One region of the Micromonospora sp. NPDC051543 genome, then DNA from elsewhere that is predicted to be linked to it. Evidence: riboswitches for the same ligand, from Rfam matches in the RefSeq annotation. Region 1 holds a riboswitch; each other region holds the start of a gene.
What was found. A riboswitch is a leader RNA that binds a small molecule or an ion and turns the genes downstream of it on or off. The one in region 1 is predicted to bind cyclic di-AMP.
Positions count from the first base shown of each region.

Region 2: it holds a riboswitch for cyclic di-AMP, as region 1 does, so the genes downstream of both, ACIA3K_RS03300 (coiled-coil domain-containing protein) here and ACIA3K_RS16565 (C39 family peptidase) in region 1, are expected to answer to the same signal.
Region 3: it holds a riboswitch for cyclic di-AMP, as region 1 does, so the genes downstream of both, ACIA3K_RS23275 (NlpC/P60 family protein) here and ACIA3K_RS16565 (C39 family peptidase) in region 1, are expected to answer to the same signal.

Region 1 is NZ_JBITDT010000008.1:126,309-136,304, forward strand. Features, by position in the region: gene ACIA3K_RS16530 (DUF6077 domain-containing protein) at 1-148, opposite strand, end outside; gene ACIA3K_RS16535 (TetR/AcrR family transcriptional regulator) at 284-883, opposite strand; gene ACIA3K_RS16540 (ABC transporter permease) at 1,101-1,994, shown strand; gene ACIA3K_RS16545 (ABC transporter ATP-binding protein) at 1,999-2,808, shown strand; gene ACIA3K_RS16550 (D-ribitol-5-phosphate cytidylyltransferase) at 2,954-4,462, shown strand; gene ACIA3K_RS16555 (CDP-glycerol glycerophosphotransferase family protein) at 4,505-6,175, shown strand; gene ACIA3K_RS16560 (alpha/beta fold hydrolase) at 6,180-6,926, opposite strand; gene ACIA3K_RS16565 (C39 family peptidase) at 7,061-7,909, opposite strand; cyclic di-AMP (ydaO/yuaA leader) riboswitch at 8,144-8,284, opposite strand; gene ACIA3K_RS16570 (hypothetical protein) at 8,570-9,340, opposite strand; gene ACIA3K_RS16575 (acyltransferase family protein) at 9,417-9,996, opposite strand, start outside.
Region 2 is NZ_JBITDT010000002.1:63,935-73,930, reverse strand. Features, by position in the region: gene ACIA3K_RS03335 (glycoside hydrolase family 3 protein) at 1-511, opposite strand, end outside; gene ACIA3K_RS03330 (DUF3145 domain-containing protein) at 608-1,099, opposite strand; gene ACIA3K_RS03325 (hypothetical protein) at 1,407-1,736, shown strand; gene ACIA3K_RS03320 (carbonic anhydrase) at 1,802-2,422, opposite strand; gene ACIA3K_RS03315 (alpha/beta fold hydrolase) at 2,572-3,546, shown strand; gene ACIA3K_RS03310 (HelD family protein) at 3,654-5,771, shown strand; gene ACIA3K_RS03305 (cation diffusion facilitator family transporter) at 5,878-6,795, shown strand; cyclic di-AMP (ydaO/yuaA leader) riboswitch at 6,908-7,039, shown strand; gene ACIA3K_RS03300 (coiled-coil domain-containing protein) at 7,045-8,118, shown strand; gene ACIA3K_RS03295 (hypothetical protein) at 8,212-8,700, shown strand; gene ACIA3K_RS03290 (SRPBCC family protein) at 8,904-9,356, opposite strand; gene ACIA3K_RS03285 (STAS domain-containing protein) at 9,507-9,869, opposite strand.
Region 3 is NZ_JBITDT010000012.1:270,949-280,522, forward strand. Features, by position in the region: gene ACIA3K_RS23265 (NlpC/P60 family protein) at 1-852, shown strand, start outside; gene ACIA3K_RS23270 (N-acetylmuramoyl-L-alanine amidase) at 911-2,866, opposite strand; cyclic di-AMP (ydaO/yuaA leader) riboswitch at 3,102-3,237, shown strand; gene ACIA3K_RS23275 (NlpC/P60 family protein) at 3,313-4,290, shown strand; gene dcd (dCTP deaminase) at 4,350-4,928, opposite strand; gene ACIA3K_RS23285 (pyridoxamine 5'-phosphate oxidase family protein) at 5,006-5,554, shown strand; gene ACIA3K_RS23290 (zinc metalloprotease) at 5,631-6,617, opposite strand; tRNA gene ACIA3K_RS23295 (tRNA-Gly) at 6,821-6,894, shown strand; gene ACIA3K_RS23300 (hypothetical protein) at 6,964-7,395, opposite strand; gene ACIA3K_RS23305 (hypothetical protein) at 7,544-7,894, opposite strand; gene ACIA3K_RS23310 (helix-turn-helix domain-containing protein) at 8,260-9,372, shown strand.

The DNA.
Region 1 (9,996 bases):
TGAGCAGCGTCGGGGCGGTGGCCACCAGCGCGCGTACCCGGGTGGCGGGGCTTCGGTCGGGGCCCTGACCCGACCGGGACACCGGCTCGGAGCGCGGCGTCGGGTCGGGGTCAGTGGGCGCGACGGCGATGATGTCGACGTTGGCCACGGGCGTCCTTCTCGTCAGGCGGATCTGGGGGCGAAAGGTGGATGTCGGCTCGGTGACGGCCGGGCGTCAAGGGGGCAGCCTAGCGGAGGCGGGCGGCCCGCCAGGTCCCCGTCGTGGGTGGTGTCGCGGGCCCGGTCAGCCGGATACCGGCGTCGCCCTCGGCCGGGGTACGACGCCGGTCGCGCCGAGTCCGACGGCCACGGATTCGACCAGGTTGTCCAGGTAGCTGTCGGTGAGCGGCAGCCGGGCGATGGCGAGCCGCCAGTAGAGCGGGCCGACGATCAGGTCGACGGCGGCGTCGGGATCGGTGTCCGCGGGCAGCTCGCCGCGCTGCACGGCGCGGATGACCAGGCGGCCGCCGATCTCCTGCTGGCGGGCGCGCAGCACCTGGCGCAGGGCCTCGTCGATGGCCGGGTTCCGGGCCGCCTCGGCCAGCAGGTCGGGGATGATCTGCGACGCCAGGGGGTGACGCAGCGCGTGTGCCACGGCCTGGAACAGCAGCACGAGGTCGCCGCGCAGGGTGCCGGTGTCCAGCACCGGCAGCTTGCCGTGTGCGGCGGCCGCGACGATCTCCACCACCAGGTCGAGTTTCGAACTCCACCGGCGGTAGACCGCCGTCTTGCTGACGCCGGCCCGTCGGGCCACCGCCTCGATGGAGAGCCGGCCGTAGCCGACCGCGGCCAGCTCCTGCATGAGCGCGCGCCGGATGGCCGTGGTGATCTCGTCGCGCAGCACCGCCGCGCCGGCCGGTACGCGCCTCTTCTCGGTCGTCACCGAGGACTCTTCTCGCAGGTCACGCCCGCTAGAGTAGCGCAACGACGGTACGGTTGCGTCCCGACGTGTTTCGGACTACTGTCCACGCAGCGACGAGGCGGCGTCCCGCGCACAGTTCCCACTAGGATTCCATCGTCGCGAGCAACCCGTCTGCACGAAAGATCGGAGCGCCATTTCCATGGCCACCACCGCGCTGGTCGACCCTGACACGGGCCTGACCCAGGCGCAGCTGGCCGCTCGGCACGGGCTACGGGTCGCCGGTGAGCGACCCACCCTCGTCGAGTACAGCCGCCGACTCTGGGCCTACCGGCACTTCATCGCCGCGTACGCCAACGCCAAGCTGGTCGCGTCCTACAGCAACGCCAAGCTGGGCCAGCTCTGGCAGGTGCTCACCCCGCTGACCAACGCCGCGGTCTACTACCTGATCTTCGGGGTGGTGCTGTCACAGAACAGCATCCCGAACTTCATCGCGTACCTGACCACCGGGTTGTTCATCTTCAACTTCACCCAGAGCGCGGTCCTGGCCGGCACCCAGTCGATCAGCAGCAACCTCGGGCTGATCCGGGCGCTGCACTTCCCCCGGGCCAGCCTGCCGCTGTCCACCACCGTGACCCAGTTCCAGCAGCTCCTGGCGTCGATGGTGGTGCTGGTCGGCATCGTGCTGGTCACCGGCGAGTCGATCACCTGGGACTGGCTGCTGCTGGTGCCGGCCCTGCTGTTGCAGGCGGTCTTCAACGCGGGCGTGGTGCTGCTGGTCGCCCGGCTGGGCTCCAAGGCCAGCGACCTCAAGCAGGTCATGCCGTTCGTCATGCGCACCTGGATGTACGGCTCCGGCGTCCTCTACAGCGTCAGCCTCTTCGAGCGGCTGCCCGGCTGGGCGACGACGCTGGTCCAGTTCAACCCGCTGCTGGTCTACATCGAGCTGGCCCGGTACGCGCTGCTCGAGCGGGCGCCCCTGCTCAACGAGTCGCTGACCCAGCTCTGGCTGGTCGCCGCCGGTTGGGCGGTCGTGGCCGGTGTCGGCGGCTACATCTACTTCTGGCGCGGCGAACAGGAGTACGGCCGTGGTTGATTCCCTGCCGGCCGCCGACGAGGCGACCGTCTCCCTGCCGACGTTGACGCCCGAGCGGATCCCCACCGTGGTGGTCGACGACGCGCACATCATCTACCGGGTCCACCAGGGCGCCACCGGTGGCACCACTCCGGTGGCGGCGCTGCGCCGGCTGGTCAAGCGCACCAACGCGCCGAACGTGCGGGAGGTGCACGCCGTCAAGGGCGTGTCGTTCACCGCGTACCGGGGCGAGGCGATCGGGCTGATCGGCAGCAACGGCTCGGGCAAGTCCACCATCCTGCGGGCCATCGCCGGCCTGCTACCGGTCAACCGGGGCGCGATCCACACCCAGGGGCAGCCGTCGCTGCTCGGGGTGAACGCGGCGCTGCTCAACGACCTGTCCGGCGAGCGAAACGTCGTGCTGGGGTGCCTGGCGATGGGCATGCACCCCGACGAGGTCGCCAAGCAGGCCGCGGGGATCATCGACTTCTCCGGGATCAACGAGCGGGGTGACTTCGCCAGCCTGCCGATGCGCACGTACTCGTCGGGCATGGCGGCCCGGCTGCGGTTCTCCATCGCCGCCGCCAAGAAGCACGACGTGCTGCTCATCGACGAGGCGCTCGCCACCGGCGACAAGGGTTTCCGCAAGCGCAGCGAGCAGCGCGTCCGCGAGCTGCGCGAGGGCGCCGGCACGGTGTTCCTGGTCAGCCACCAGCTCTCCTCCGTACGCGACACCTGCGAACGGACGATCTGGCTGGAATCGGGCCTCATCCGGATGGACGGCCCGACCGACGAGGTCATCCGCGCGTACGAGGCGTTCGCGAACAGCAAGTAGAGTGCCGGCCAACCACCGGCATCGACACGGCAACCAGGACCGCGTCGCCCGCGTTGGGGCGGCGCGGTCCGCGCGTTAAGGTTCATTCCGTCGCCGCTCGGGCGGAACTTTCCGTTAACGCAACCCTGAGAGTGAGGATCCGGCAATGACGCAGGACCAGACCACTGGCCCGGACGCCGCAACGGAGACCCCCGCACCGTGGCGGCCCTCGCGGACAGTGGCCGTGGTGCTGGCCGGCGGCACCGGGACCCGGCTGGGCCTCGGCATCCCCAAGCAGCTGCTCAAGATCGCCGGTAAGCCGATCATCGAGCACACTCTCGCGGTCTTCGAGGCCGCTCCGGAGATCGACGAGATCATCGTGCTGATGGCGACCGGTCACGTCGACGACGCCCGGCAGATCGTCGAGAAGGCCGGCCTGCGCAAGGTCACCAAGGTGATCGAGGGCGGCGACACCCGCAACGCGACCACCCGGATCGCGCTCGACGCCGTCGGGCCGGCCGACTGCAACATCCTCTTCCACGACGCCGTCCGCCCGCTGCTCAGCGGCCGGATCGTCCGCGAGTGCGTCAACGCGCTGTGGACCTACGACGCCGTCGACGTCGCCATCCCCTCCGCCGACACGATCATCCAGGTGGACGAGAACGACTGCATCACCGACATTCCGGTGCGCTCCCGGCTGCGCCGGGGACAGACCCCGCAGGCGTTCCGCTCCCCCACGATCCGTGAGGCGTACCGGATCGCCGAGGACGACCCCGACTTCGCCGCCACCGACGACTGCGGCGTGGTGCTCCGGTACCTGCCGGGCACGCCGATCAAGGTGATCGACGGCTCGGACGAGAACATCAAGGTCACCCACCCGGTCGACGTGCACCTGGCGGACAAGCTCTTCCAGCTCGCGGCGGCGCAGGCGCCCCGGCTGACCGACCACCGCAGCTACACCGAGGAGCTGACGGGCCGCACGATCGTGGTGTTCGGCGGCAGCTACGGGATCGGCCACGAGCTGACCGAGCTGGCGCGGCGCTTCGGCGCGCAGGTCTTCCCGTTCAGCCGCTCCACCACGGGCACCCACGTCGAGCGCGCCGAGGACGTCGAGGCCGCGCTGACGACCGCCTTCGAGGCCACCGGCCGGATCGACCACGTGGTGGTGACCGCCGGGATCCTGGAGCGGGGCGCCCTGGCCGAGATGGACGAGGAGACGATGGACCGGGTGTTGCAGGTCAACTTCGTCGGCCCGGTGACCATCGCCCGGCAGGCCCTTCCGTACCTGCAGCAGACCAAGGGTCAGCTGCTGCTCTACACCTCCAGCTCGTACACCCGGGGTCGGGCCCGCTACGCCCTCTACTCGTCCACCAAGGCCGCCCTGGTCAACCTGACCCAGGCGCTCGCCGACGAGTGGGCCGACGTCGGCGTACGGGTCAACTGCATCAACCCGGAGCGGACGGCCACCCCCATGCGTACGCGTGCCTTCGGCGAGGAGCCGGAGAACACGCTGCTGGCCGCGGAGGCCGTCGCGCAGTCCTCGCTCGACGTGTTGATCTCCGACCTGACCGGTCAGGTCATCGACGTACGCCGGGCGCCTGGCGACGGCCCGTCCGTGCCGGCGCAGGCCAGCCCGGACCGGTCCGAGACGCCGGCCGCGGCGTCGACGAACTGACGCCGACGGCACCGCGACACCGAGGGCGGCGATCGGAGCGACATGCGTGGTGACCTGGTTCGCAAGGTGGCCGCCCGGTGCCTGAGCACCGGGCTGGCCGTGCTGGCCTTCGTGGTGCTGGCCCTCACCGGCAGCACCGGGTGGGGCCTCGCGCTGGCCGTCGCCGCGCTGGTGGCGGCGGCCGCTGAGCAGCGGATCCGACCGGGCGCCGACCTGGTGGCCGAGACCGCCCTGATCGCCGCGGCGGTCCTGGTCGGCTACTCCCGACGGCTCGACGACGGCTTCGACCCGGCGCTGGCCGCGACGGCGCTGGTCCTGCTGGGGCTGGTGCTGCTGGTGGGGCCGTTGCGCACCGCGGGCAACCTGGAGATCCGGGCCGCCAACCTGCCGGTACGCGCCTGGACCCCGCTGATCGCCGACCGACTCGGCGTCGCCCTGCTGGGGCTGCTCGCGGTGGTGGCGATCGCCGCCGCGTCGACCCTGCCGGCCGTCGTGGCGCTCGCCGCCAGCCTGCTGGTGGCCGCCGGTGCCGGGGCGGTCGCGCTGGACCTGGCGAGGCGACGGTTCCGCCCGGCCGCCGGCGGTGGGCAGGTCGCCCGCGCGCTACGCCGGCACGAGCCGGAGTTCCTGCTCTACTTCTCCGCACCGCCCGGCTCCGAGTACCAGGTCACCATGTGGCTGCCGTACCTCGAACGGATCGGCCGGCCCTTCCTGGTGCTGGTCCGTGAGCCGGAGTTCGTCGCGCCGATCGCCGCGGCCACCGACGCGCCGGTGGTCTACTGCCCCACGCTGCGCGCGATGGACGAAGCGCTGGTGCCGAGCCTGCGGGTGGCCTTCTACGTCAACCATGGGGCGAAGAACAGCCACTGCATCCGGTTCACCCAGCTCACGCACGTCCAACTGCACCACGGCGACAGCGACAAGGCGCCCAGCGCCAACCCGGTCTCAGGGATCTTCGACCGGATCTTCGTGGCCGGGCCGGCGGCGATCGACCGGTACGCCCGCGCCGGGGTGCAGATCCCGGCGGAGAAGTTCGTCGTGGTGGGCCGTCCCCAGGTCGAGTCGATCGAGGTACGCGAGGAGCCGACGCGGGGCCTCGCGCACCCGACGGTGCTCTACACCCCGACCTGGACCGGGCACCACGCCGACGCCGACTACTGCTCGCTGCCGGTGGCCGAGGAGCTGCTGCGGCGGCTGCTGGGGCGCGGCGCGACGGTGATTTTGCGGGCGCATCCGTACACGGCGCAGAACCCCGCGTCGGCACGCCAGTTGGGCCGGCTCACCGAACTGCTGGTCGCCGACCGCGCCCGCACCGGCCGGCAGCACGTGTTCGGTGCGGCCGCCCGGGAGCTGAGCCTGACCGAGTCCGTGAACCGCTCGGACGCGCTGGTCTCCGACGTCTCCGGGGTCATCTCCGACTATCTCTACTCCGGCAAGCCGTACGCCGTCACCGACATGGGCGGCGAGGGCGACCGGTTCACCGAGCGCTTCCCGCTGGCCGGCTCGGGTTACGTGCTGCGGCGCGACATGTCCAACGTGGACGCCGTGCTCACCGCCCTGCTGGACACCGACCCGCTGGCCGACGCCCGCTGGGTCACCCGCCGCCGCTACCTGGGGGACTTCCCGGCCGAGTCGTACGCCGAGGGTTTCCTGACCGCCGCCCGCCGCGAGCTGACCCCGGCCCGGGAACTACCCGCGCCCGCACCTGCCTGACCGATCAACGGTACGGGTCCAGCAACCTCAGCACGGCCGCCGGATCCTCCAGGTGCGCGTTGTGCCCGAGACCGGGCAGCGTGACGACCGGTACGCCGTACTCCTTGAGCTGCGCGTCCGTGACCATCGGGTCGTGCTCCCCGCGGGCCAGCACCACCGGCACGTCGGTCGCCGCCAGCAGCGCGGCCAGGTCGGGCGCGCCGACGGCGAACGCGGCGTCGTCCATCGCGAGCCGCCACCGGCCGTCGACCTGACGCAGCCCGGCGTCGACCATCGGGTGGTCCGGGAGGACCAGACCGGTGAGGCCGGCGACCCGCAGATAGCGGCGGGCGGCCTCGGTGCGACTGGTGAACCAGCCCACCGGGCGGGCGGCGAGGTCCACGGCGCGGGCCAGCTCGGCCGGCGTCCAGACGGCCTTGATGCCCAAGCCCACCACCGCGTCCACCGGCAGGCCGGCGGCGCGGGCCGCCAGCGCCAGGCCGACCACGCCACCGAGCGAGTGCCCGAGCACGACGATGCGGTCGTCGGAGGCCAGGCCCTGCGCGACCCGCTGGGCGAAACCCTCGAAGGAGTACGACGACAGCGGCGCCGACCAACCGTGACCGGCGAGATCGGGCGCCAGCCACCGGCCGGGCCAGTGCTGCTCCAGAAGTGGCGCCCAGGGCAGCCACACGTCACCCGTCGCCCCCATGCCGTGCAGCAGCAACAGGATCGGCTCACGGCCAGCCTGACCACCCGATTCATCCACCACGGCCGCAGTCTCCCACGGTTCGTGGCCCGGTACGAGAGGCGTTCACCCGCGTCGCGCCCCGACACGGGAACGCCGCGGGCGCCGGCCCCTCGTGGGAGACGGCGCCCGCGGCGTCGTGGGGTGTCGCGCGTTGGTCAGGCGGAGTAACCCCGGGTGGCGATCCAGTTCGCCAGGTCGATCGTGGTGATCCAGTAGGCCGGGTCGGCGGCGTTCGCCGAGTCGGCGATCCGCACGGTACGACCGTTGTCCTTGTAGCCGACGACGGCGATGTAGTGCCCACCGCCGTAGGAGTGGTAGCCGCCCTCGGTGTCGATGGCGTCGCCGGCGACGTTGGCCACCACGCCGCGGCCATCGGTGATGGCCTTGACGACGTCGGCCTGAAGACGGTCCATCTGGGCCGGGCTGGGCGTGCCCGCGAACATGCGGGTGCGGTACGGGGAGCCCTTCACCTCGGCGTTGAGCACGCGGGTGGTGTCCTCGGCCGAGTTGGTGCCCATCTCGGTGGTGCCCAACTCGGCGCCGAGCTCCTCCTGGGTGCGGTCGATGCCGCTGGCGCTGAGCGCGTTGCGGGTGGCCGCCGGGCCGCAGTTGTAGTAGGTGTTCTGTGCCTCGTAGTCGTAGTCGAGCACCTTCGTCGCGGGTGGCTTCGGAGGCGTCGGCTTCCGGGTGACGTCCGGGTTGCTCGTGGCCTTGGCGGCGGGGGACGCGGTGCTGGTCGCCGGGGCGGCGGTGCTCGGTGCGACGCTCGCCGACGGAGCCGCGGACCGGAGCTCGCCACGGGAGGCGACGGTGTCACTGCGCATCTCGGCGATGGTGGTCGGGGTGCGCGAGCCGGCCGGGGCGTCGTCGGCGCCGGCGACCAGAGCGCCGGCGGTGGTGGCGATCGCGAGGGCCGCAGCGGAGGCGGCGACGATCTGGTACGGGCGCTCGGTCGCGAGGCGACGGAGCTGGCGCTTCAGGGTGTGCTTCACGAGGTCCTCCACGGTTCACAGGGAGAGCGGCACACCGGGGCCCGACCGGCATCCGGGCAGGCGTCAGCGCGCGGGCGGTGGCCCGCGGATGATGAACCGCTCAGGGGAACGCCCGGCGCGGCCGGGCGGGAAGTGCGGTGACCCGGGGGGGTCAGCTCACCGTCACGAGGCGGATGAGCGGGGACACCGCGTCGCCGTGGAGGCGGAGGAACAACAGGGGGATCGAGGGGTGCTGCACGAGGATGGAACTCCTTCCGTCACCGCCTACCGGGTTAGCTGACGGATTCGGGCGGGAAGATCGCCCTACCGCGGGCCGTGGCTCGCGGATTCACCCCGGACTTACTGTGGGTCCCCGGTTCGTTGATCACGATTGAGCGGGTCGGCACGGCGTCGCCTCCTGCGATCGGTAACCGCACCGGACGGGACGACAGTACTGGCCGGTGCGCACTCTGCCAAGCCGCGCCCACCTGCGTAAACATCGATTGGCCCAGCAATTTCTGCGCGTTTTGCCGCTGACGTGACTCGATGGGACAACGGGTTCCGCCGGCACCTGTGGGCGACAACCGGACAGGCGGCCGACAACGCCGCCACAATCGCGGGCACAATGGCCGTCGATGACGCCGACCGCCCGATTTCCGCTGCCGGTGACCCGCCTCACATAACAGATCGGGCTCAACCGGCCCGGGCCGGACGCCAGCGTGCCACGAGGGCCGTACGCGACGGCCGCGTCGCGGTGCGCCGGGAGAGCGCTGGGCTCGGCCGGCACCGTACCGCCGCAACGTACGCCTCCTGGGCGAGGACGCGCGCCGACTCGGCGGCCACCTCGGCGTCCCGCCAGGACGACCGCTCCCGCTCGGCGGCCGTCCGGTGCTCGGCCAGCCTCGCGTCCCGGATCGCCCGGATGAGCAGCGTCTCCTGCTCGACCGGGTGCCGGCGGGGGTCCCAGCCGCGCCGATGCCCGAACACGTCGCCGAGCTGAGCCATGGTCAACTCCCCCCGCCAGTGCGCCGCCATGGCGGCACGGTGCAGATAGCGCTCCCGGGCCGCGTACTCGGCGGGGGTGTGCGGGGTACGCGGCGTCGGCAACGCCCCGGCACCGGCGACCCGACGGGCGGCGGTGTCCGCCTCGTCGTACGCCGTCCAGGCCCGCTGCGCCTCGTCCTGAGCGACCAGCCAGTCAGCACGCCGCCGTCGGGCGGTCCGCGCCGCCCGGGTGGCGGCCACGGCCACCTCCTCGGCGTACCGGCGCAGGTCGGCCATCTCGGCGACGGCCACCTCGCGGGCGGTGGGTGTCGGCGGCGTGGGGTCGGCCGCGGGCGAGTCCCGCTCCGGACGGGCCACCAGGACGGCGAGGACCGTCAGCGCCAGTAGGAACAGGGCCGACCAGATGGCGGCGGCCTGGGGCACCTCGGTCAGGAACTGGTAGAAGACGACGGTTTCCATGATCGACACCTCGGCATGAGCACCGCGCCACCCACCACAGGGGACAGGTGAGCGCGACCGGGAGCACGTCCTCACGCTACCGTCGGGACCACCCGGACGCATCGGCGACGGGCGTGTCGGCCCGCGCCGCGCCGACCCCGTCCGCGTCACCACCTACGGTCTCCGGGGTGCGCTGATGAGGAACGAGCGGCGGGCGGCCCGGGCGGCGTGGCGCGAGCCGGCGCATCATCGGTATCTCCACGAAGCGGTGCAGCAGCCCGGCGAGGACCAGGTTCACGAGCAGGAATCCGAGCACCACCGCCGGGCCCCGCCAACCCCGGAAGCCGGTCCCCCAGTCGCCGCTGAGCCGGAGCACGCTCGTCATCACCAGGACGTGCACCAGGTAGAAGGCGAACGAGACCTCACCGAGCCAGACCAGCGGGCGTGAGCGCCACGGCGAGCGCCGGTCGCGCACGTCGGCGTCGGCGGCGGCGGTGATCACCAACAGGTACGCGACGGCGAGCAGCGTGGTCCACAACTCGGCGCGGATCCACTGCGCGGCGGCCACCCAGGTGCCCACGAAGATCGCGGTGGCGGCGGTCAGTCCCGGCCCGCGCCACCGGCCCCGGAGCATCAGCTCGGCCGCCACCGCGCCCAGCCAGAACTCCAGGGACCGC
Region 2 (9,996 bases), on a different contig from region 1:
CGGTGCCGATCAGGAAGGGCGCCGGGCCGGCGGCCAGCCGTCCGGCGGCCCCGCGCAGCCCGGTGGTCAGGTCGTGGACCTGCTTGGGGTTGTCGACGTTTGTGGTCTCCTGGTTGCCCTTGGTGGGGTCGTCGGCGCTGAAGCCGACCAGGATGAGCCCGCCGAGGCGGTACTTGGCGATCATCTCGGCGGGGGTGTCGACGCCGGCGAGCGCCTGGTTGCCGGCCGCCGAGCCGGCGGAGACCTTGGTGGCCGAGTCGCCGTACGCGTAGGGCATCAGCACCTGCCCGACCAGGTCCTCGTCGGAGAGCGTCGCGACCAGCGCGGCGGCCCGCGCGGCCGGGTCGTCGGTCGGCGGCGAGGCGGGCGCGCTCGGGGCCGCCGACGCGCCGGTCGGGCCGGGCGTCGGGTCGGGACGATCCGGGGTACCCGAGCAGCCGGAGACGATCAGGGCGGTCAGGGCGGCGACGGCGACACCGGCGTGTCGCGGGCGAATCGGCACGCCGACCATCCCACCAGTTCCCCCTTATCGGGGCAACTTGACCTTACCGGTCGCCACCGTCGGAGTGACGCGACACCCAGGTCGGCAGCGCGGAAGACCCCGCCATCAGCCGACCCGGGTGAGCAACGTCACCGGCGCACCGTCACCGGCGTACCGGTAGGGCTCCAGGTCAGCGTCCCACGCGGTGCCGAGCGCCTTGTCGAGGGCGTGCGACAGCGCCTCCGGGGCCCGGGCGGAGGCCATCAGGGCCCGCAGCCGGTCCTCGCCGAGCTGGATGTCACCCGCCGCCCCGACGGTGGCCCGGAACAGGCCACGGGCGGGCACGTACATGAAGCGCTCACCGTCGACGCCGGGACTCGGCTCCTCGGTGACCTCGAAACGGATCATGGGCCACTGCCGGAGGGCAGCAGCCAGCTCGGCGCCCGTCCCCGGACGGCCGGTCCACCCGCACTCGGCCCGGCGGGCGCCGGGGTCGACGGGCTGAGCCGTCCACTGCAGGTTGACCGGCGCGGCTAGGACGCGCGCGATCGCCCACTCGACGTGCGAGCACACGGCGAGCGGGGTCGAGTGGACGTATACGACGCCACGCGTTGGCACGGTGACCTCCCGGAGAGCGAGGTGCGTCTTCCCCTACGACCTCGTCCACCCGAGTGGTTGCTGCAACACATGATGACTGCTGTGACGGATGGTGCGCCAGGGAATCGGAAAAAACGCCTCCCGGAATAGCCGGACGGGTGGTCTCCGTTGCCTCTCAGGACACCGCGACGACCAGCCTGATGTCGTGGTCATGTACAGTTCCATCGGCGGCTTCTGCCGCGTTCCACCTCTGCGGGCCGACGCAGTGTCACCCGCACACAGCCCCCGGACGTCCAGTCCTCCCGTACGTCTTGCAAGGAGTACCTCCGTGGCGAGCAACACCTCTAAGACCGCGCGCGCGTCCGTCCGGGCCGGCCAGGCTGGCCAGGGTGGCGCCCTCAGCGTGCTGGGCGAGTTCAAGTACCTCATCCCGCTCAACGGCGGCAAGCACGCCTACGTGCGTAACCTGACCAACGGCAAGACCGCGCACCTGCGTACCGACTCCGACGCCTTCGTCGAGGAGATCCGGGCGCTGGCCGCCGCCGGCCACGCCGCCAAGATCCGGGCGGAGATCAACAACCTGGCCACCGTTCACCCGAACGACGGCTGGGAGGCCACCGAGAAGCGTCTGGTCGCGGCCGGCGTCTTCGAGGGCTGAGCCCTCCCCCACCGCACCATCGACCGCCCGCCGGGAGTTCCCGGCGGGCGGTTTCGCGTCCGGCCCTAGGGCGGGTCGAGCAGGGCGACCTCGCCGGTGCTCAGGTCGTAGAGACCGCCGACCACGGCCACCCGGCCGGCGGCCACGGGCTCGGCCAGCAGATCGTCCGCGCGCAGCGTGTGGACCGTACGCCGGACGTGCCGGCGGATCGCCAGAGGATGCACCGCCGGATCGTCCAGCCCCACCTCGGTGACCGCCGGGGCGATCTCGTCGACCAGGTGGGCCAGCGAGCCGCCCGGTCGCTCCCCCGTGCGCAGCGCGTCCACGGTGGCGCCCACCGCCCCGCAGCGCTCATGGCCGAGCACCATGACCAGCGGCACGCCGAGCTGGCCCACCACGTACTCGATGGAGCCGCACACCGCGCGGTCGAGCACGTGCCCGCCGGTGCGGATCACGCAGATCGCCCCGAAGGTCTGGTCGAAGATCGCCTCCAACGGCACCCGTGAGTCGATGCAGCCGAGGACCACCGCGTACGGCTGCTGGTCGCCGGAGGCGGCGGCCGCGGCCGTGACGTCGTGACCGTGCACGGGTTGGCCGCTGACGAACCGCCGGTTGCCGGCGAGCAGGTCGGCGAGCGCGGCCCGGGGCGTACCGCCGGCCTGCCGCTCCTGCCCCGCCACCCTCATGCCGTCCAGCCTGGCCCGCCGCCGCGCACCAGGGGCGCAGTCGCGAATGTTCGCTCGACCGCGATTGGCGCGGCGTCCTGACGGGTAGCCGGTGTTACCCCCGGGTATCGGAGGTACGGGTGATGCCTGGGTGACCGTGGGAGGTGGCGATGCCGGAGCGATTCGAAGTCGGTATGCCCGACGGCGTACGGCTGCACGTCGAGACCACCGGTCCCGTGGACGCCCCGGTGACGGCGGTCCTCCTGCACGGCTGGACGCTGGACGGGCGCAGCTGGCACCGGCAGCTCGACGCGCTCACGTCGTCCTTCGGCGACTCCGTGCGGGTGGTCACCTACGACGCGCGGGGTCACGGCCGGTCCAGCTGCATGGCGCTGCCCACGGCCACCCTGGCCCAGCTCGGCGACGACCTGGCCGCCGTCCTCGACGCGGTCGCGCCGAGCGGTCGGGTGGTCCTGGTCGGGCACTCGATGGGCGGAATGACGATCATGGAGTACGCACACCGCCACCGGGAGCACTTCGCCGCGCGTACGGCCGGCCTGGTCTTCGTCTCGACCACCGCCGAGGGGCACACGCACACCGTGTACGGGCTCTCGCCACGCATCGCCCGGCTGATCCGGCTCGCCGAGACGACCGGCGCTGGCGTGCTGGCCCGCTGCGGCTCGTGGCGGGCGCCCCGGGCGCTGCTCAACGCGCTGCAGCCGAGCATCCGGTGGATGCTCTTCGGCGACCGCTGCGATCCGTCCGACATCCGGTTGGTCACGTCGGCGGTGGCCCGCGCCTCGCTGCGCTCGATCGGCGGTTTCCGCGCCTCGATCGGCGCTCAGCACCGGCTGGACACCCTCGCCGCCCTGGCGCACCTGCCGGCCGCCGCCCTGGTCGGTGACCGGGACCGGCTGACCCCGCCGCCGTGTGCCGAGTCGATCGCCGCCGTCCTGCCGGCCACCGAGCTGACCGTCTGCCCGGGCGCCGGCCACATGCTGATGATGGAGCGTCCGATTGAGGTGAACGCCGCCCTGACCGGCGTCCTGGGCCGGGTGCTCGCCGCACCGCCGCCCGGGCCCGGCCCGAGCGCCGCGCGGCCACGGCACGGCCAGGTCGTGGGCGCCGTCGCGGCGGGTCGCTGAGCCCGTTCGCGCACCTCGGGCGCGGCGGGTCGGGTCGGGGGCCGTACCCTTCTGCGGTTGGCCCGCGCGGTTCGCGCCGCTTGCCGGCGACATCGAAGGAGCGTGCGTTGACCGACCAGACCGCCCTGGAGCAGGAAATCGCCGTCGAGCAACGGCACCTCGACCGGGTGTACGCCCGACTGGCCGAGCTGCGGCAGTCGGCGGTGCGCGCCGAGCGGGACGGCTACCGGATGGCGCGGGTGGGCACGTTCGGCGCGCTCGTCGAACGTGACGCGATGGTCTTCCACGCGGCACAGCGGCGGCACACCCTCGACGCCGAACACGAGGGGCTGGTCTTCGGCCGCCTGGACCTGCGCGACCGGCAGGTGCTGCACGTCGGGCGGCTCGGCATCCGTGACGAGGACGCCAGCACCCTCGTCGTCGACTGGCGGGCGCCGGCCGCGTCGGCGTTCTACCAGGCCACCCCCGCGCAGCCGCTGGGCGTGGTGCGTCGCCGCACCATCCAGTCGCAGCGGGAGCGGGTCACCCGCATCGAGGACGACCTGCTCGATCCGGAGGCCGCCCCGGAGGGGATGACGGTCGTCGGTGACGGCGCGCTGCTGGCCACCCTCTCCCGGGCCACCGGTCGGGGCATGCGCGACATCGTGGCGACGATCCAGCGGGAGCAGGACGAGGCGATCCGGTCCCCCGGCTCCGGGGTGACGATCGTCGCGGGCGGCCCGGGCACCGGCAAGACGGCGGTCGCCCTGCACCGGGCGGCCTTCCTGCTCTACTCCGACCGCAGCCGGTACGCCGGTGGCGGCATCCTGGTGGTCGGACCGTCGACCGTCTTCGTCGAGTACATCGCCTCGGTGCTGCCGTCGCTCGGTGAGGACACCGCGACCCTGCACTCGCTGGGCACCCTGTTCCCCGGGATGACGGCCACCCGAACCGATCCGCCCGAGGTGGCGGCGGTGAAGGGCTCGCTGCGCATGCGCCGGGTGCTGGAACGGGCGGCCCGCGACGCCGCGCCGGGGGCTCCTGGCGAGCTGCGGCTGCTCTACCGGGGCGGGCTGCTGCGGTTGGACCGTCGCGAGCTGGACGCGATCCGGGACCGCGCGCTGCACCGGGGCGCCCGGCGTAACGAGGTTCGCCGCGCCGGGTTCGACGGTGTCTTCGCCGCGCTGTGGGCGCAGGCCCGGCGCGTGAACATCGGCCGGCTGCCCGAGCAGCGGGCCTTCGAGGACGAGATCGCGGAGCGGCCGGAGTTCCGGGAGTTCCTCAAGGCCTGGTGGCCACGCCTGCACCCCCGGCACGTGCTCGGCTGGCTGGCTCGACCGGATCGGCTGCGCCGGTACGCCGGCGGGATCCTCTCCGGCGCGGAGATCCGGCTGCTCGGCACGGCGTACCGGAGTCTGGATTCCGAGGGCCTGACCATCGCGGACGTGGCGTTGCTCGACGAGCTGGACGCGCTGCTCGGCAAGCCGGTGAAACCGGCGCGGGCCCGGCGCGACCCGTTCCAGCTCGCGGGCGGCGTTCGTGAGCTGAGCACCGCGGCCGACCGGCAGCGGGCCGCCCGCGCGGCGGCCCGGGAGCGGCCGGAGGACTACCGGGAGTACGCGCACGTGGTCGTCGACGAGGCGCAGGACGTCTCGCCGATGCAGTGGCGGATGATCGGTCGGCGTGGGCGGTTGGCCTCGTGGACGGTGGTGGGCGACCCGGCGCAGACCGCCTGGACCGGTGACCCCGAGGAGCTGACCCGCTCCCGCGACCAGGCGCTGGGCCGGCGCAAACGGCACGAGTTCACGCTCACCACCAACTACCGCAACTCGGCGGAGATCTTCGCGGTGGCGGCAGCGGAGATCCGCCGGCTCTATCCGGACCTGCCCCTGCCGAGGGCCGTCCGCTCCACCGGCGTCGACCCGGTCGAGCTGGTGGTGCCGCTCGCCGGGCTCCAGGCCGCGGCCGTGCAGGCGGCCGCCGGCCTGCTGGGCGAGGTCGACGGCACGGTCGGGGTGATCACGCCGGTCACCCGCCGCGACGAGGTCGCCGGTTGGCTCGACGCGCTCGGCGCGACGCGCTTGCAGGTGGTGACCAGCCTGGAGGCCAAGGGCATGGAGTACGACGGAGTCGTGCTGGTAGCCCCCAGCGAGATCCGGGCCGATCCGGGCTCCGGCGTACGCACGCTCTACGTGGCGCTCTCGCGCGCCACCCAGCGGCTCACCACCGTCGACCCGACCGGCTGACCGTCGCGTTGGCGCGCCCGTGGGCCGACCCTCGCCCTACACTTGCACACATAGCGATGTGAGCATACATTTGACCGGGTCCCGGGCGGCGTCGGAGGGTGGTTTCGTGGGAGCAGGACATGACCACCACCACGGGTCGGTCGCCAACGCCGCCCACCAGCATCGGGGACGGCTCTGGGCGGCCTTCGGACTGCTCGCTGCCCTGATGGTGGTCGAGGCCGTGACCGCCTTCCACACCGGCTCACTGGCCCTGCTGTCCGACGCCGGGCACATGTTCACCGACGTGCTCGGCATCGGGATGGCGCTCGCCGCGATCACCGCCACGCGGCGGGCCACCGGCGACCCGCAGCGCACCTTCGGGCTCTACCGACTCGAAGTGCTCGCCGCGCTGGCCAACGCCGTCCTGCTCTCCGGCGTGGCGATCTACGTGGTGATCGAGGCGATCGGCCGGTTCGGTAATCCGCACCAGGTGCTCAGCGGTCCGATGCTCACGGTGGCCGTCCTCGGACTGCTCGCGAACGTGGTCGCCTTCGGGCTGCTGCGCGCCGGCGCCCGGGAGAGCATCAACCTCCAGGGCGCCTACCTGGAGGTGCTGGGCGACCTGCTCGGCTCGCTCGGCGTGATCGGCGCTGCGCTGCTGATCGCCGTCACCGACTGGTGGTGGGCCGATCCGCTGGTCGCGGTCGCGATCGGCGTGTTCATCCTGCCGCGCACCTGGCGGCTGGGGCGGGCCGCCGTACGCATCCTCGTGCAGGCCGCCCCGGAACACCTCCAGGTCACCGCCGTGCACGACCGACTGGCCGCGGTGCCCGGCGTGGTCGAGGTGCACGACCTGCACGTCTGGACGCTCACCTCGGGCATGGAGGTGGCCTCCGCACACCTGACCATGGCGCCCGGCGCGGAGGTCGGCGCGGTGCTCACCGCGGCGCGTACCGCCCTGCGGGACGACTTCCGCATCGAGCACGCCACGCTGCAGACCGAACCCGGCGCCGCCCCGGGCGCCTGCGGTTCCGTCGAGTGGTGACCATCATCCTTCGTGGCCGCGCAGGCACCTTCCGTCACAACGGCTGCACAGACCCCACCAGCACCGGTAGGCTCTGTCCCGGCCACCACCCGGCGGCGCCTCCCGGCGCCGGTGGCGGCCGTCGCCTAATCGCCCGACAGGGCGAACCGGGGAACCATGTTCCTGGGGTGCATCCGCGTCAGCGGTAGGGATCTTCCGTCCCGAACCCGTCAGCTAACCCGGTCGGCGGCTGACGGAAGGACATGCGTAGTGGCACCAGCACGACCACCCGCCGCCCGGCTTACGGCACTGATCGTCATGATGGTCACCCTCAGCGTCGCGCTTCCGGTCGGCGCCGCCACCGCCGCTCCCCCCGGCGGCCTGCGGGCCGCCGCCGCCCCCGACGGCGACGAGGAGGGTGGTACGCCGGCGCTACGGGCCCAGCTCGAGGCGGCCAGCAAGGGCTACCTGGACGCGAAGCGCGCGCTGGACACCTCCGTCCAGCGGCAACAGCAGCTCGCGGTCAAGCTCAAGACCACCGAGGCCGAGATGACCGTACGCAACGGCAAGGTCGGCGAGATCGCCGGCGTCGCGTACCGCACCGGCCGACTCAGCACCGTCTCGGCCCTGCTCAACAGCAACACCCCCGAGGGGTTCATGGACCGGGCGGCCGCCCTCGACGTGGTGGCCGCCAACGAGGACCGGGTGCTGCGCGACCTGCAGTCCACCCGCGATGAGGCGAACCGCACCCGCGTCGCCCTCGACGGCGAGATCCGGGAGCAACGTAAGCAGGTCGAGGTGATGGCCAAGCGCAAGGAGCAGGCCGAGCGGGCCCTGACCGTCGCCAACGACAAGGCACGCGCCACCGCCGCCGACACCGACACCGGCTCCAACCGTGGCACCTCCACCGCCAACGCTCAACCCGCCCCCCGCAACTCCGACGGCTCCTGGCCGTCCGAGTCGTGCAGCATCAACGACCCCACGCCGGCCAGCGGCTGCATCACCCCCCGCACCCTGCACGCGCTCAACCAGGCCAAGGCCGCCGGCTTCACCCGGTACGTCTCCTGTCACCGCAACGGCGGCTCGGGTGAGCACCCCAAGGGCCGGGCCTGCGACTTCGCCGCGCAGAAGGGTGGCTTCGGCGGGATCGCCAGCGGCGGCGACAAGACGTACGGCAACAACCTGGCCGCCTACTTCATCCGCAACGCCGACCGGCTCGCGGTGCTCTACGTGATCTGGTTCAAGCAGATCTGGCTGCCCAGCAGCGGCTGGAAGTCGTACAGCGGGGGGAACGGCGACCCCTCCAGCGACCACACCAACCACGTGCACCTGTCGGTGTACTGAGCACCGACGCCGTCCGGGGTACGTCAGCGGGCGTACCCCGGACGTCGTCGCTGGTCGGACGACCATGCGGGGTCCAGCCCGGAGCATTCGGGTATGCCGCGAATCGCGCCCCGCACCCGCAAGGCCCTGCTCACCCTGCACCTGGTCACGTCTCTCGGCTGGCTCGGGGCGGACCTGGTGCTGCTCACCCTCGGCATCGCGGCACAGCGCGGGGCCGACCCGGCGGTGGTCTACCCGGTCGCCGGGCTCGTGGGCACCGTGCTCTTCGCGCCGCTGAGCGTGCTCGTGTGGCTCGTCGGTGTCGCCAGCGCGCTGCTCACCCCCTGGGGCCTGCTGCGCTACCGCTGGGTGGTGATCAAGCTCGTGATCACCACGGTGATGGTCGGGCTGGTGCTGTTCCTGCTCACCCCGAACCTGCGGCACGCCGGCGCGCTGGGTGCCGCGCTACCCGCGCGGGACCGCGCCGACCTGGTGATCGCGCCCGCGGTGTCGACCAGTCTCATGATCATCGCAACGGTGCTGTCGACGTACAAACCCTGGGGACGCCGGTCCCCGCAGCCCCGCCGCCAGCGCGACGGGTAGCGGGACAAGGGCCTGGTCGCAGCTGTCCGCCCGGGGCGGAAGGGTGCGCGGACACCCTTTGCTCTGCTTCCACGGAGGCGACACCGACGGCCCTCACGTGTTGCCTCGGTGGAAGCAGAGCAAAGGACCAACCGCACGTGCCGGCCACCCGCCCGGAGGCGTCGGCGTCGCGCCGGTCAGCCACCCGGAACGGCTCGCTGGGCTCAGGGCGTGGCGCTGTCGAGGGCCGCGCCGAGGCGCGCGGCCAGGGCGAGGTGGGCGGCGCGGGCCTGACCGAAGGCGTACCGGAACAGGGGTGTCGGCGCGCGCAGCGTGATGTCGACGTCGATGCGGACCAGACCGTCCGGCTCGGCGCGCAGCCGGGTGTGGTTGCGAACCGTGGTGGCGGGCCACTGGCGGGCCACGGTGACGATCTCGTCGGGCTCGCTGACCAGCACGTCCGCGTGGTACGTGGTGCGGAAGCGCAGCGGCCCGGCGACCAGCCTGTCGTTGATCGTGTAGCTGGCGCGGGCACCCGGGCGGGGCGGCACCTCGCGGACCCGCACGATCAGGGGATGCAGTTCACCCTGACGGCTCAGGTCGCTCAACAGCGCCGACGCCTCGGCGAGTGAGCAGCGGGCCTGGACGGTGTAGCTGAAGGTATCGCTGCTGAGCACACCGTCTCCCGACGTCGCTGGTCGCACGATCGTCCCGTACGCCGCTCGGGCTGGCAACGGCCGGACGGACACCGTGCGTTGTCCCGGCATTCGCGCAGCGTTCCCAATGACGGGGTCTGGGCGAGCAGGCCTGACGGTGGCAGCCGCGCCTCAGGCGCCGGGAAGCACCTCGGGGGTGGCGGCGCCGGCGAAGTAGGGCTCGGGCGCGCCGAAGAGACCGAGCAGGCCGGTCACCCAGAGCTGACGGTGCACGAACCGGCTCGGCTCGGTGACGACCAGCTTGACGCCACTGACCTCGGCGGTCTGGAAGCCGGCGACCATGGCGCTGATGCCCACGGAGTCGATGAAGGTGACCAGCCTCATGTTCAGCTCGATGCGGAGCGGGCGGCTCTTGGCCAGCACCTCCGCAATCGCCTCACGCACCTCGTACGCTGTGTCGACGTCGATCTCACCCCGGGGGGCGATCTCGACGACACCACCGGACAGGACCGACTTCACGATCGACAGGCTCACGCGAGCACCTCCACCCGCCCGTCCCCCGGGCGCCTCATCAGTACGCGGGCCGCGACCGAGAGTATTCCTCCAACGGCCTCGGTCGCCACCCCTCGGGATGAGCAATTCACGGATCCGAGAGGACAAA
Region 3 (9,574 bases), on a different contig from region 1:
GAGATCGAGGCGCAGATCGACAAGAAGTGGGAGGAGTTGGAGCCCACGATCGAGAAGTACAACAAGGTGCGGGCGCAACTCGCCGTCAACCGCAAGAAGTCGTCCGAACTTCAGAAGAAGATCGAGCCGCTGGCCCTGCAGAGCGAGCTGGCACTCAACCGGGTCGGCGACCTCGCTTCCCGTTACTACATGTCGGGCCCCTCGCAGGAGATCGGCGCGCTGCTCGTCAGCGCCAAGCCGGACACGCTCACCGAGCAGCTCACCCTCCTCGACCGGCTCGCCTCTCAGGAGCGCAAGCAGGTCGAGGGTGTGCTCGCCGTCCGGGCCAAGTACGACGGCGAGAAGCAGAAGCTGGACGCCCTGATCGCCACCCAGACCAAGCAGCAGAACGAGCTGGCGTCCAAGAAGAAGCAGATCGACGCCGAGATCAAGAAGCTCGAAGCGTCGATGCCCAAGACCACGGTCAAGACCGCCGGTTGCCCGACCATCAACGGTGTGGTCTCCGCGGCGGCGCAGAAGGCGATCCGGACCGCGTGCCAGCAGGTCGGCGATCCGTACGTCTGGGGCGCCACCGGCCCGAACGCGTTCGACTGCTCGGGCCTGACCCAGTACGCCTACAAGTCGGCCGGGATCTACCTCACCCACCACACGGGTGATCAGTGGAACGAGGGCAAGGCCGTCTCGCGCGCCGACGCCCGTGCCGGTGACCTGGTCTTCTTCTACTCCGGGCTGAGCCATGTGGGGCTCTATCTGGGTAACAACCAGATGGTGCACGCGCCACGCGCCGGTAAACCGGTGCAGGTGTCCAGCATCAACACCATGCCGGTCGCCGGGTTCCGCCGACCTGGCTGATCCGCACCACGCACGACGACGGCCCCCGGTCACCTCGACCGGGGGCCGTCGTGGTTCCTCAGCGGGGTGCGCCCACCGGTGACGGCAGGAGCTGCACGTCGGCGAGGTCGACGTACATGACGCGGTGGCCGAACTGGATCTGCGCGTACCGGTTCTTGCCCCGGATCACCGTCCAGTCGCCGGGCGAGGAGCCGTCGAACGTGCTGGCCCGGTAGTACTCGCCGGGCAGCACCGCGCCGACGGCGTACCGCTGGCCGGCGGCGAGGGTGTACTGCAACGGTGAGATGGCCTGGTAGGGCACGCCGGCCGGGTAGGCCGCCTGCTCCGGGTACGCCCGCCCGTAGACGGGGATCGTGGCCCGGCCGGGTTTCGGGGTGACCACCATGCCGACGGTCCAGGTGGCCGTCGGCGCGGACGCCGGGTTGTGGAACCACGCCCGCTGCCCGAGGTACCAGATGGCCGTCCAGTCGCCCTGTCGACCGGCCAGCGCGTACGTCTGGCCGGCGGACGCGCGGGCCCCGTGGTCCGACACGTCCATCGTGTTCGGGGTGCCGTCGGGGCGCAGCGCGATGTCGTTGACCAGCGGCGCGTCCGGAGCCGGTGCGGTGCGTAGCACCACCGACGAGGATCCGCGTGGCGCGCACGGCGTCCCCGGGGTGACGCATCCGGTGAACGCCGGCTGGTTGGTCGCGTAGTCGGGGTCGATCCGGACCAGCCCGGTGGCCGGGGTGCCGGTGTCCAGCCGGGGGGCGTGCAGCAGGTCGAAGTAGTGCGTCCAGTCCCAGTAGGGTCCCGGGTCCCAGTGCATCCCGCGGACTGTCGACGCGGTCGTGCCGGGCACGTTGTCGTGGCCGATGATGTGCTGGCGGTCCAGCGGGATGCCCAGCCGCAGCGCGAGGTGCCGCACGAGCTTCGCCGAGGTCCGGTACATCGCCTCCGTGTACCAGGTGCCCTGCGCGGCGAAGCCCTCGTGTTCCAGCCCGATCGCCTTGGCGTTGACGTACCAGTTGCCGGCGTGCCAGGCGACGTCCTTGGTCTTGACGTGCTGGGCGATCTGTCCGTCCACCGACCGCAGCGAGTAGTGCCAGCTCACGTAGGTCGGGTCCTGGACGAGTTGCAGGGTGGTCGCCCAACTCGCCTCGGTGTCGTGGATGACGATGTACTCGATCTTCTGCCGGGCGGGCCGGTCGGACAGGTCGTGGTTGCCGTAGTCGCCGTCGCCGAACGCCGCGTAGGGTGCCGGGATCCACTCGCAGGACACGGTGCTCGGGCACTCCAACCCGTCCGGGCGGGCGAGCCGCCGCAGTCCCAGTCGGTCCAGCCAGGCCCGCTCGGGTCGTACCGCCCGGGCCGGCAGCGTGACCCGCTGACCGTCGTCGGTCACCCGCGTCTCGCCGGCGCCGATCGTGGTGAAGACCTCGTCGGCGAAGGCCGCGGCCGCATCGGCGCTGTCCGCGCCGGCATAGCGGGCCACCGCGCCGTACCAGGTGGCCGGGTCGGTGCCGGCTCCGACCGGGGCGCCGACCTCCCGTTGGTACGCGGCCAACAGCGCCGCCCCACCCCGGAGGTTCGTCGTCGGGTCGGTGCGCAGCGCCTCGGCGGTGGCACCGGTGAGCGCGGCGGCGGCGTCCACGGTCTGCAGCGCGGCGCTGGGCGGCGCGTCCCCGGTGGCGGGCGTCGGTGCGAGAGCACGACGGGACTCGTCGCCGCGCGGATCCTCTCCCGGGGCGTCGTGGTGACCGCGCCCGGGTAGGGCGGCCACCTGCCGGGCATCGGTCAGGTGCATCGGGCCGTAGCCGCCGCTGGTGCTCGGCGTGCCGGCGTTGCTGTCCCAGCGGGACTCCAGGTAGGAGACGCCGAGCAGTACGTCGATGGGTACGCCGTACTCGGTCGAGGCGGCGGCGTACTGCTGCTGGCGGTCGGCGGTGGGGGCCGCGGTGGCCGGGCCGGCGGGCAGCGGTACGGCCGCCGTGGCGGTGACGAGCGCGACGGCGAGCAGGGTCGGACGTTTCATCGAACCCCCTACATGTGAACTGGTGTCGGTGCGGTCACCCTCGTCCTGCCCGGGAGTCCGCGTCAATACCTTTCCATGTTTCGAAACGTACAGAAGGAAATCTTCACATCCGCTCGATGGCCCGCTGCAATCAGTACGGAGTGTCACGGCCGCACGGGTTGCGGATCGGTAACGGCCGTCTCTACTCTGGTCATTCGTCGGCCCGGTAGCAGGTCTGCCCACCCCGGGCGGTAACGGACCGACACCGCCGAGTCGCTCACGAGCGAGCCGGGGACCCAGGTTCCTCGGGGTGAATCCGCAGTTCCTGCGGTAGGGCGCCCACTTCCCGCCCGAACCCGTCAGCTAACCCGGTAGGCGGTCAGGAAGAAGGAGTACGGAACCCGGTGGCCCTTGAAGCCCCGCGGCCGTCGTCCGGACGGTCGGCTCCGGCCGACCCGACATCGACCGTGCCGCGTACACGCTGGTCCCGCTTCACCACCGCTCTCGCCGCCCTGGTCGGCGTCGCCGTCGTCCTGACGGGCAGCGCCACGGTGGCCCACGCCGATCCGTCCGTCGCCGAGATCGAACGCCAGATCGACGAGGACTGGAACAAGCTCGAACCGATCATCGAGCGGCACAACGCCACCCAGGCCGACCTGGCCCTCAAGCGCAAGCAGGCCGACGCGCTCGCCGCCCGCATCGGGCCGCTGGAGCGCCAGGTCGACGCCGCGATGGACAAGGTCAGCGCGCTGGCCGTCCGCGCGTACATGGGTGAGAACCTGTCGACCGTCAACACGATGCTCGGCAGCCGGTCGCCCAGCGAGATGGTCGGTCAGCTCGAAATGCTCGACCGCTTCGCCCACAACCAGCAGGAGGACGTCCGCCAGGTCGCCGACCTGCGCAACGAGCTGGCCCGGCAGAAGGCGCCGCTGGACGAGATGGTCGTCCAGCTGACCCGTACCGAGGCCCAGTTGGCGGCGAAGAAGAAGCAGATCAACGAGGAGATCGACCGGCTGCAGAAGCTGCGCCTCAAGGTGTACGGCAGCGGCGGCGGCGGTCCGCTGCGTCCCGCGCCCTGCCCGGCCAGCTACCCGGGTGGCGGCGCCGGCATCGCGGTCAAGTTCGCCTGCGCCCAGATCGGCAAGCCGTACGTGTGGGGCGCCGAGGGTCCGGAGTCGTACGACTGCTCCGGGCTGATGCTGGCCGCCTGGGCGAAGGCCGGTGTGTCGCTGCCGCACAACGCCGCTGCGCAGAGCCGGGTGACCAAGAACGTCAGCAAGGGCGACCTGCGCCCCGGTGACCTGGTCTTCTACTACAGCGACATCCACCACGTCGGCATGTACGTCGGCAACGGCTGGGTGGTGCACGCCTCCCAGGCCGGTGTGCCCGTCAAGATGAAGAGGGTCGACGACGGGCCCATCCACAGCTACGGCCGCCCCGGCTGACCGGAGCGGGACGCAGTCAGGCCCGTCGCGATCCGCTCGCGGCGGGCCTGCGTCGTCTCCTAACGGGTCGGCCAGGCGCGCCAGTTCTGCCAGGAACGACTCGGCGTCGGCCCCCGCTGACCCTGGTAACGCGACCCGTAGACCACCGAGCCGTACGGGTGCTCGGCCGGCGACGAGAGCCGAAAGATGCAGAGCTGACCGATCTTCATGCCCGGCCAGAGGGTGATCGGCAGGTTCGCCACGTTGGACAGCTCCAGCGTGACGTGCCCGGAGAAGCCCGGATCGATGAACCCGGCGGTGGAGTGGGTGAGCAGGCCGAGGCGACCCAGTGAGCTCTTCCCCTCCAGTCGGCCGGCGAGCTGGTCGCCGAGCGAGATCACCTCCAGCGTCGAGGCGAGCACGAACTCTCCCGGGTGCAGCACGAACGGCTCGCCGTCGGGCACCTCGACCACCGAGGTCAGGTCGTCCTGCTGCATGGCCGGATCGATGTGGGTGTAGAGATGGTTGTTGAAGACCCGGAACAGCCGGTCGAGTCGTACGTCGATGCTGGAGGGTTGGACCAGGGTGGGCTCGAACGGCTCCAGGCCCAGCGTGCCGGCCTTGATCTCGGAGACCAGGTCACGGTCGGAGAGCAGCATCGGACCACCATAGCGAGGTGGGCGGTGACCAGCGTGTCGAGGTCGCTCCTCGTACATTTGTTCGATAGAATGCTCGCATGGCTTCCTGGTCCGATTTCGCCGCCGACGAGCCCCACCTCGCCGACGGCATCCGCGTTCTCCTGCAGCAGTACGGGCCGGGCTTCGGCTATCTGGCCACGGTCCGTGCCGACGGTGGGCCCCGGGTGCATCCGGTCTCCCCGGTCATCACCGACGAGGGTCTCTTCTGCTTCATCATCGACTCGCCGAAGCGCCGGGACCTCGAACGGGACGGCCGATACGCGCTGCACTCGTTCCCTCCGGAGGAGAGCGACGACGAGGCGTACGTGGCGGGCCACGCCTGGCCGGTCACCGATCCGGTCCGGGTCGCCCGGCTGGCACAGAGCGCCCGGGCCGAGCCGAGGGCCGACTGGCGGCTGTTCGAGTTCACCGTCGACGTGGCGATGCTGACCCGTCGCGACCAGCACGGCCTGGGCATCGCCGTGGGGCGCCCGGCCGTTCAGGTCTGGCTCGATCCGCAGACCCCGCCCGCGGCGGCCGCGCCATCCCCCGTACCGCAGACGCGCCCGACCCGTCGCAGCCGCGACGTCCAGTGCACGGCCGCCTGACCACGGCCCTGGGGGCAGATACGCCGGTGCCGGCTCCGTCGACGACGGAGCCGGCACCTGGTGTACGCGGGGAGAGCTAGGCCGCGCGGTACGCGTTCCACGCGGTCAGCATGCGGCTCGCCTGCCCGGTGGTGAACTGGTACATGCACGAGTCGTAGGTGTAGTCCATGAAGTTGGTGATCGGGTCCAGGCCGGCCGCCGAGCAGGTGTTCCGGCCGGTCGGGCACTCGTACGCGGGCGACGCCTCGGCCGGGGTGTCGCTGACGCCGTCACCCGAGCCGCCGCAGCCACCCTGGAAGGTGTGGTAGAGGTTCAGCCAGTGGCCGACCTCGTGGGTGCCGGTGTCGCCCTGGTTGTAGTTGGTGGCGGTGCCGCCCGGCAGCGACTCGCCGAGAACGACGACGCCGTCGGTGCTGCTGAGCTTCCGCTGCGGGAAGGTCGCCCAGCCCAGCAGGTCGTCGCTCAGTTCGCCGAGGTAGATGTTGAGCGTGTTCTTGCCGCCGACCCGCAGTGCGGACTTCATCGACCGCTCCGCCGACGAGCCGTAGACGATCGGGTACCAGGACGGGTTCGTCACCCGGTTGATCGAGTCGAGTCGGAAGGCGAACGCGGTGGCCGCGCCGCCGGTCCCGCCCGCGTAGGCCTGGTTCAGCACGCTGATCTGCGAGGTGATCATCGAGTCGGGGATGTTGCCGCCGGCCCGGGTGCTGTTCTCCTGGATCACGTGCACCACCACCGGAATGGTGACGGTGGCGGCCAGCGTCGTGGCACCCGCGCCGGCCCGGTAGTTGGCGCGCTCACGCAACGCCGCCGCGAGGTCGGCGTCCCGCTCACGGACCTGCTTGGCGGTCAGCTCGTTGGGCTCGTGGAGGGCGGGGGCACCGGGCTTCGCCCGGGCGTTGGCGTGACTGTCGGCCGGCTCCGCGCAGGTGCCACCCGGTGCCGCGGAGAAGGCCGAAGCGGCCGGAACGACGCCCACCGCAGCGGTGCTGAGCAGCAGCGCGAGGGTCGTCGACGCGACGCCGGCGACACGCCGGGTCAGCAGGTTGGGACGGAGTCCCATGGGCCCACCTCTTTCTGGCGGCGCGGCAGGGGGTATGTCACGCCGTGGCTGGGAACGTGTGGCAGACGTTACAACTCATCGACGCATTTGAGAACGACCATATGTTGCCGTCTGGAAACTTCTTCGGGGGTGAACGGGGGCGGTCGGCGCGTGGGGGTGGCTGGGTGCATGGCTGCGACGACTCGGGTACAGTGGTGCCGCCTGCGGGTGTAGTTCAATGGCAGAACATCAGCTTCCCAAGCTGACAGTGCGGGTTCGATTCCCGTCACCCGCTCCACGATCGAAGGCCCTGGTCGGGACAATCGTCCCGCCAGGGCCTTCGTGGATCAAGGGCCTTCTGCGTCCGTTATGAGCTGCGGTGCTTCGCCCACTCGCCGGTCCACGCCGCGAGATCGTGCACCCATCCGTCTGTGCTCTGTCCGGCCTTGACCTCCCACTTCGCGGCGTTCAGCGCAGCGAAGTCGTCGAGGGTGTCGCGCCCGACCGAGGTCCAGGCGGGGAACTGCGCCAACCACTTCTCGGCCTGGGCGGGGCTGTGACCACTGCCGATCAGCCACTGCACGAGCAGAGCCAGCTCAACCCACGCAGCGGCCTCGGTCGTCCATGCCCAGTCGACGACGCGTATCCCTGCCGGAGTGAGGATGAGGTTGGTCGGGTTGATGTCGGAGTGAACGAGCATCCGGCCTTCCATCTCGGGCAACGCGAATCCGAGTCGTCCGGCCGGGGTGAACCAGGTCCCGGGCGGGGCCGGGGTGCCCTGGAGCGCTTTCAGGGTCACCCGGAGCAGGTCCAGATCTGGACTTCCGGGAGACAGGTCGGGGTGAGGGCCGTCAAGCTCTCGCTGTGCGGAGATGCGTTCCCCGCGCCGGTTGTGCTCGGTGCGCCCGGGTGGCTGCCGGTTGGCCAGGACGGCGGCCAGCGGGAATCTAGGCGCCGCTGTTCGACGTCGCGGGCTCGACGATCGGCTTGCGGAACGGTCCCCATGCCACGAACCGGTCGAACAGGGCTCGCGGGCTCGGCCCGTCGTGCGGGTTGAGGTGGTAGAGGTCGCGCATCGCCTCGTACAGCAGCCCAGCCAGGTAGATCGACAGGCTCGGCATCTTGCTCTCGTACTCGGCTTTGAGCATGAGTCGTGCCGTCGCACACGGCCACGGCTGACCGTCGGCGCGGCACGCCCAGTGCGGTCGTAGCGGCGTGTGCGGCAGGGCTTGGCCGTGCCGGCGCGGACGGTCCGCGACCGGCCCTCGCTCGGGGACGGAAACCTGCCCGGAGATCATTCCCGACCCCCGTTTGCCCGGAACTCCTGAGCCCGGGTCAGGCGACCCACCCGGCCGACCTCGTCAATCCGGAACGCCTCGGTATGCGCCGTGACCCAGGCCGGAAGTCGCGGGGCAGAACGAGGTGCAGGCACCTTCGGGACAGGGTTTCTGCGCCACAACGAGAAACGCACGGTGCCTCCTTCGCGCTGTCGTCTTGGGAAGGGGGCCGCCCCGTAAGTGCTCGCCGGACAGGGCGGCCCCGGTACGAACACGTCCGCCGGGTTCGGGTCCCTGCCGGCCGTGCCGTCTGATTCCAGCCTGCGATGACAGGACTACGCTGGGAAGTAGGTCGATGCTTTCAGCGGCTTTCAGCAGGGGGACCCGTGGAAGATCTAGGCGGGCAGTTGCGTCAAGCTCGCACCGAGGCCGGCGTTTCGCTCGCCTCGGTGGCGGCGCGGTCGTGCTACTCGGCTTCGCATTTGAGCAACGTCGAGGCAGGACGACGGACCGCTACGCCTGACATCGTTCTCGCCTACGCGCGGGCACTCGGGGAGGGTGACGTGAACCGTCGACAGGTGCTCGGGCTCGCGGCGGGTGCCGTCGGCCCCGTAGTAGCCGGTGAGCTGATCCGGGCCGGCTTCAGCGCAGCCCTTGATGGGCGAGGGGCCGAGGAGGACTGGCGCGAGCGAGTCGACCAATACGGGCGGGACTACATGGCCGTAGGCGCGGCGGCACTTCAGGCGCGGCTCGCGAGCGACCTCGTGATTCTTCAGCAGCACCTCGACACACCGCGCATGTGGACGCACGCAGCGCGAGCGCTCGTGACCTATGGCAAGACCACGTCCAATCCCGCCGAGGCAATCCGCTGGTACGACCTCGCGGCAACGGCCGCTGACCGCTCCGACGACCTCGGTGTGCGCGTGTGGGTACGCGGAAGGGCTGCTATAGCCCTTGGCTACGAAGGGGCATCGCTGGCCACCGCCCGGCGCTATGCCGAACAGGCCATCGCGCTGTCCGACCGGCCGTCACTCGGGCGCGTTCAGGCCCTCATGGCGCAGGCGCACGTCGCAGCCGGGCGTGGCGACGAGGATGGGGCGATCTTGCACGACACCGAGGCTCGACGGGTTTTCGATCACGTTGCGTCGCCCGACGGTGAAGTCTCGGATACCGCCGTGCCGCCGTGGCGCATGGCGACCTTCCGCAGCATGTTGTACGCCCGCCTCGGCATGCTCGGACCGGGCAGCGAGGCACAGCAGGAGGCCGACCGGACGCGGCCGGCGGGTTTACCCCGATTCGCGACGCACATCGAGCTGCACCGGGGCTTGACGATGGCAAAAGCTGGCGACCGGGTCGGCGGGGTCGTCTACGCCCGCCAGGCGTGGGAAGCCCTCCCAGCCGAACGCCGGTCGCAGAGCCTTGCCCTGATGCTCCGCGAGGTCGAGCGTGCCGGTGGTGGCCACCGGCGCGGAAACGAGAGCACCATCGCGGCCGGCTGAACGTCAGTCGGTCGGCGTGCGGCCTGGAGGAGCGGTCCGTCCGGGATGGCAGCGGCTGCTGAGTCCCGCGCTGGGGTCACCGCCTCACCGCCTCCAAAACAGCAGGTGGGTTATGCAAGGGTCGGCGGGCGCTGACGAAGGTTGCGTGCGGGCGAGTGTCGCCAGCGGTGAGGGCATCCTTCAACGCTTCCCACGCCTCGTC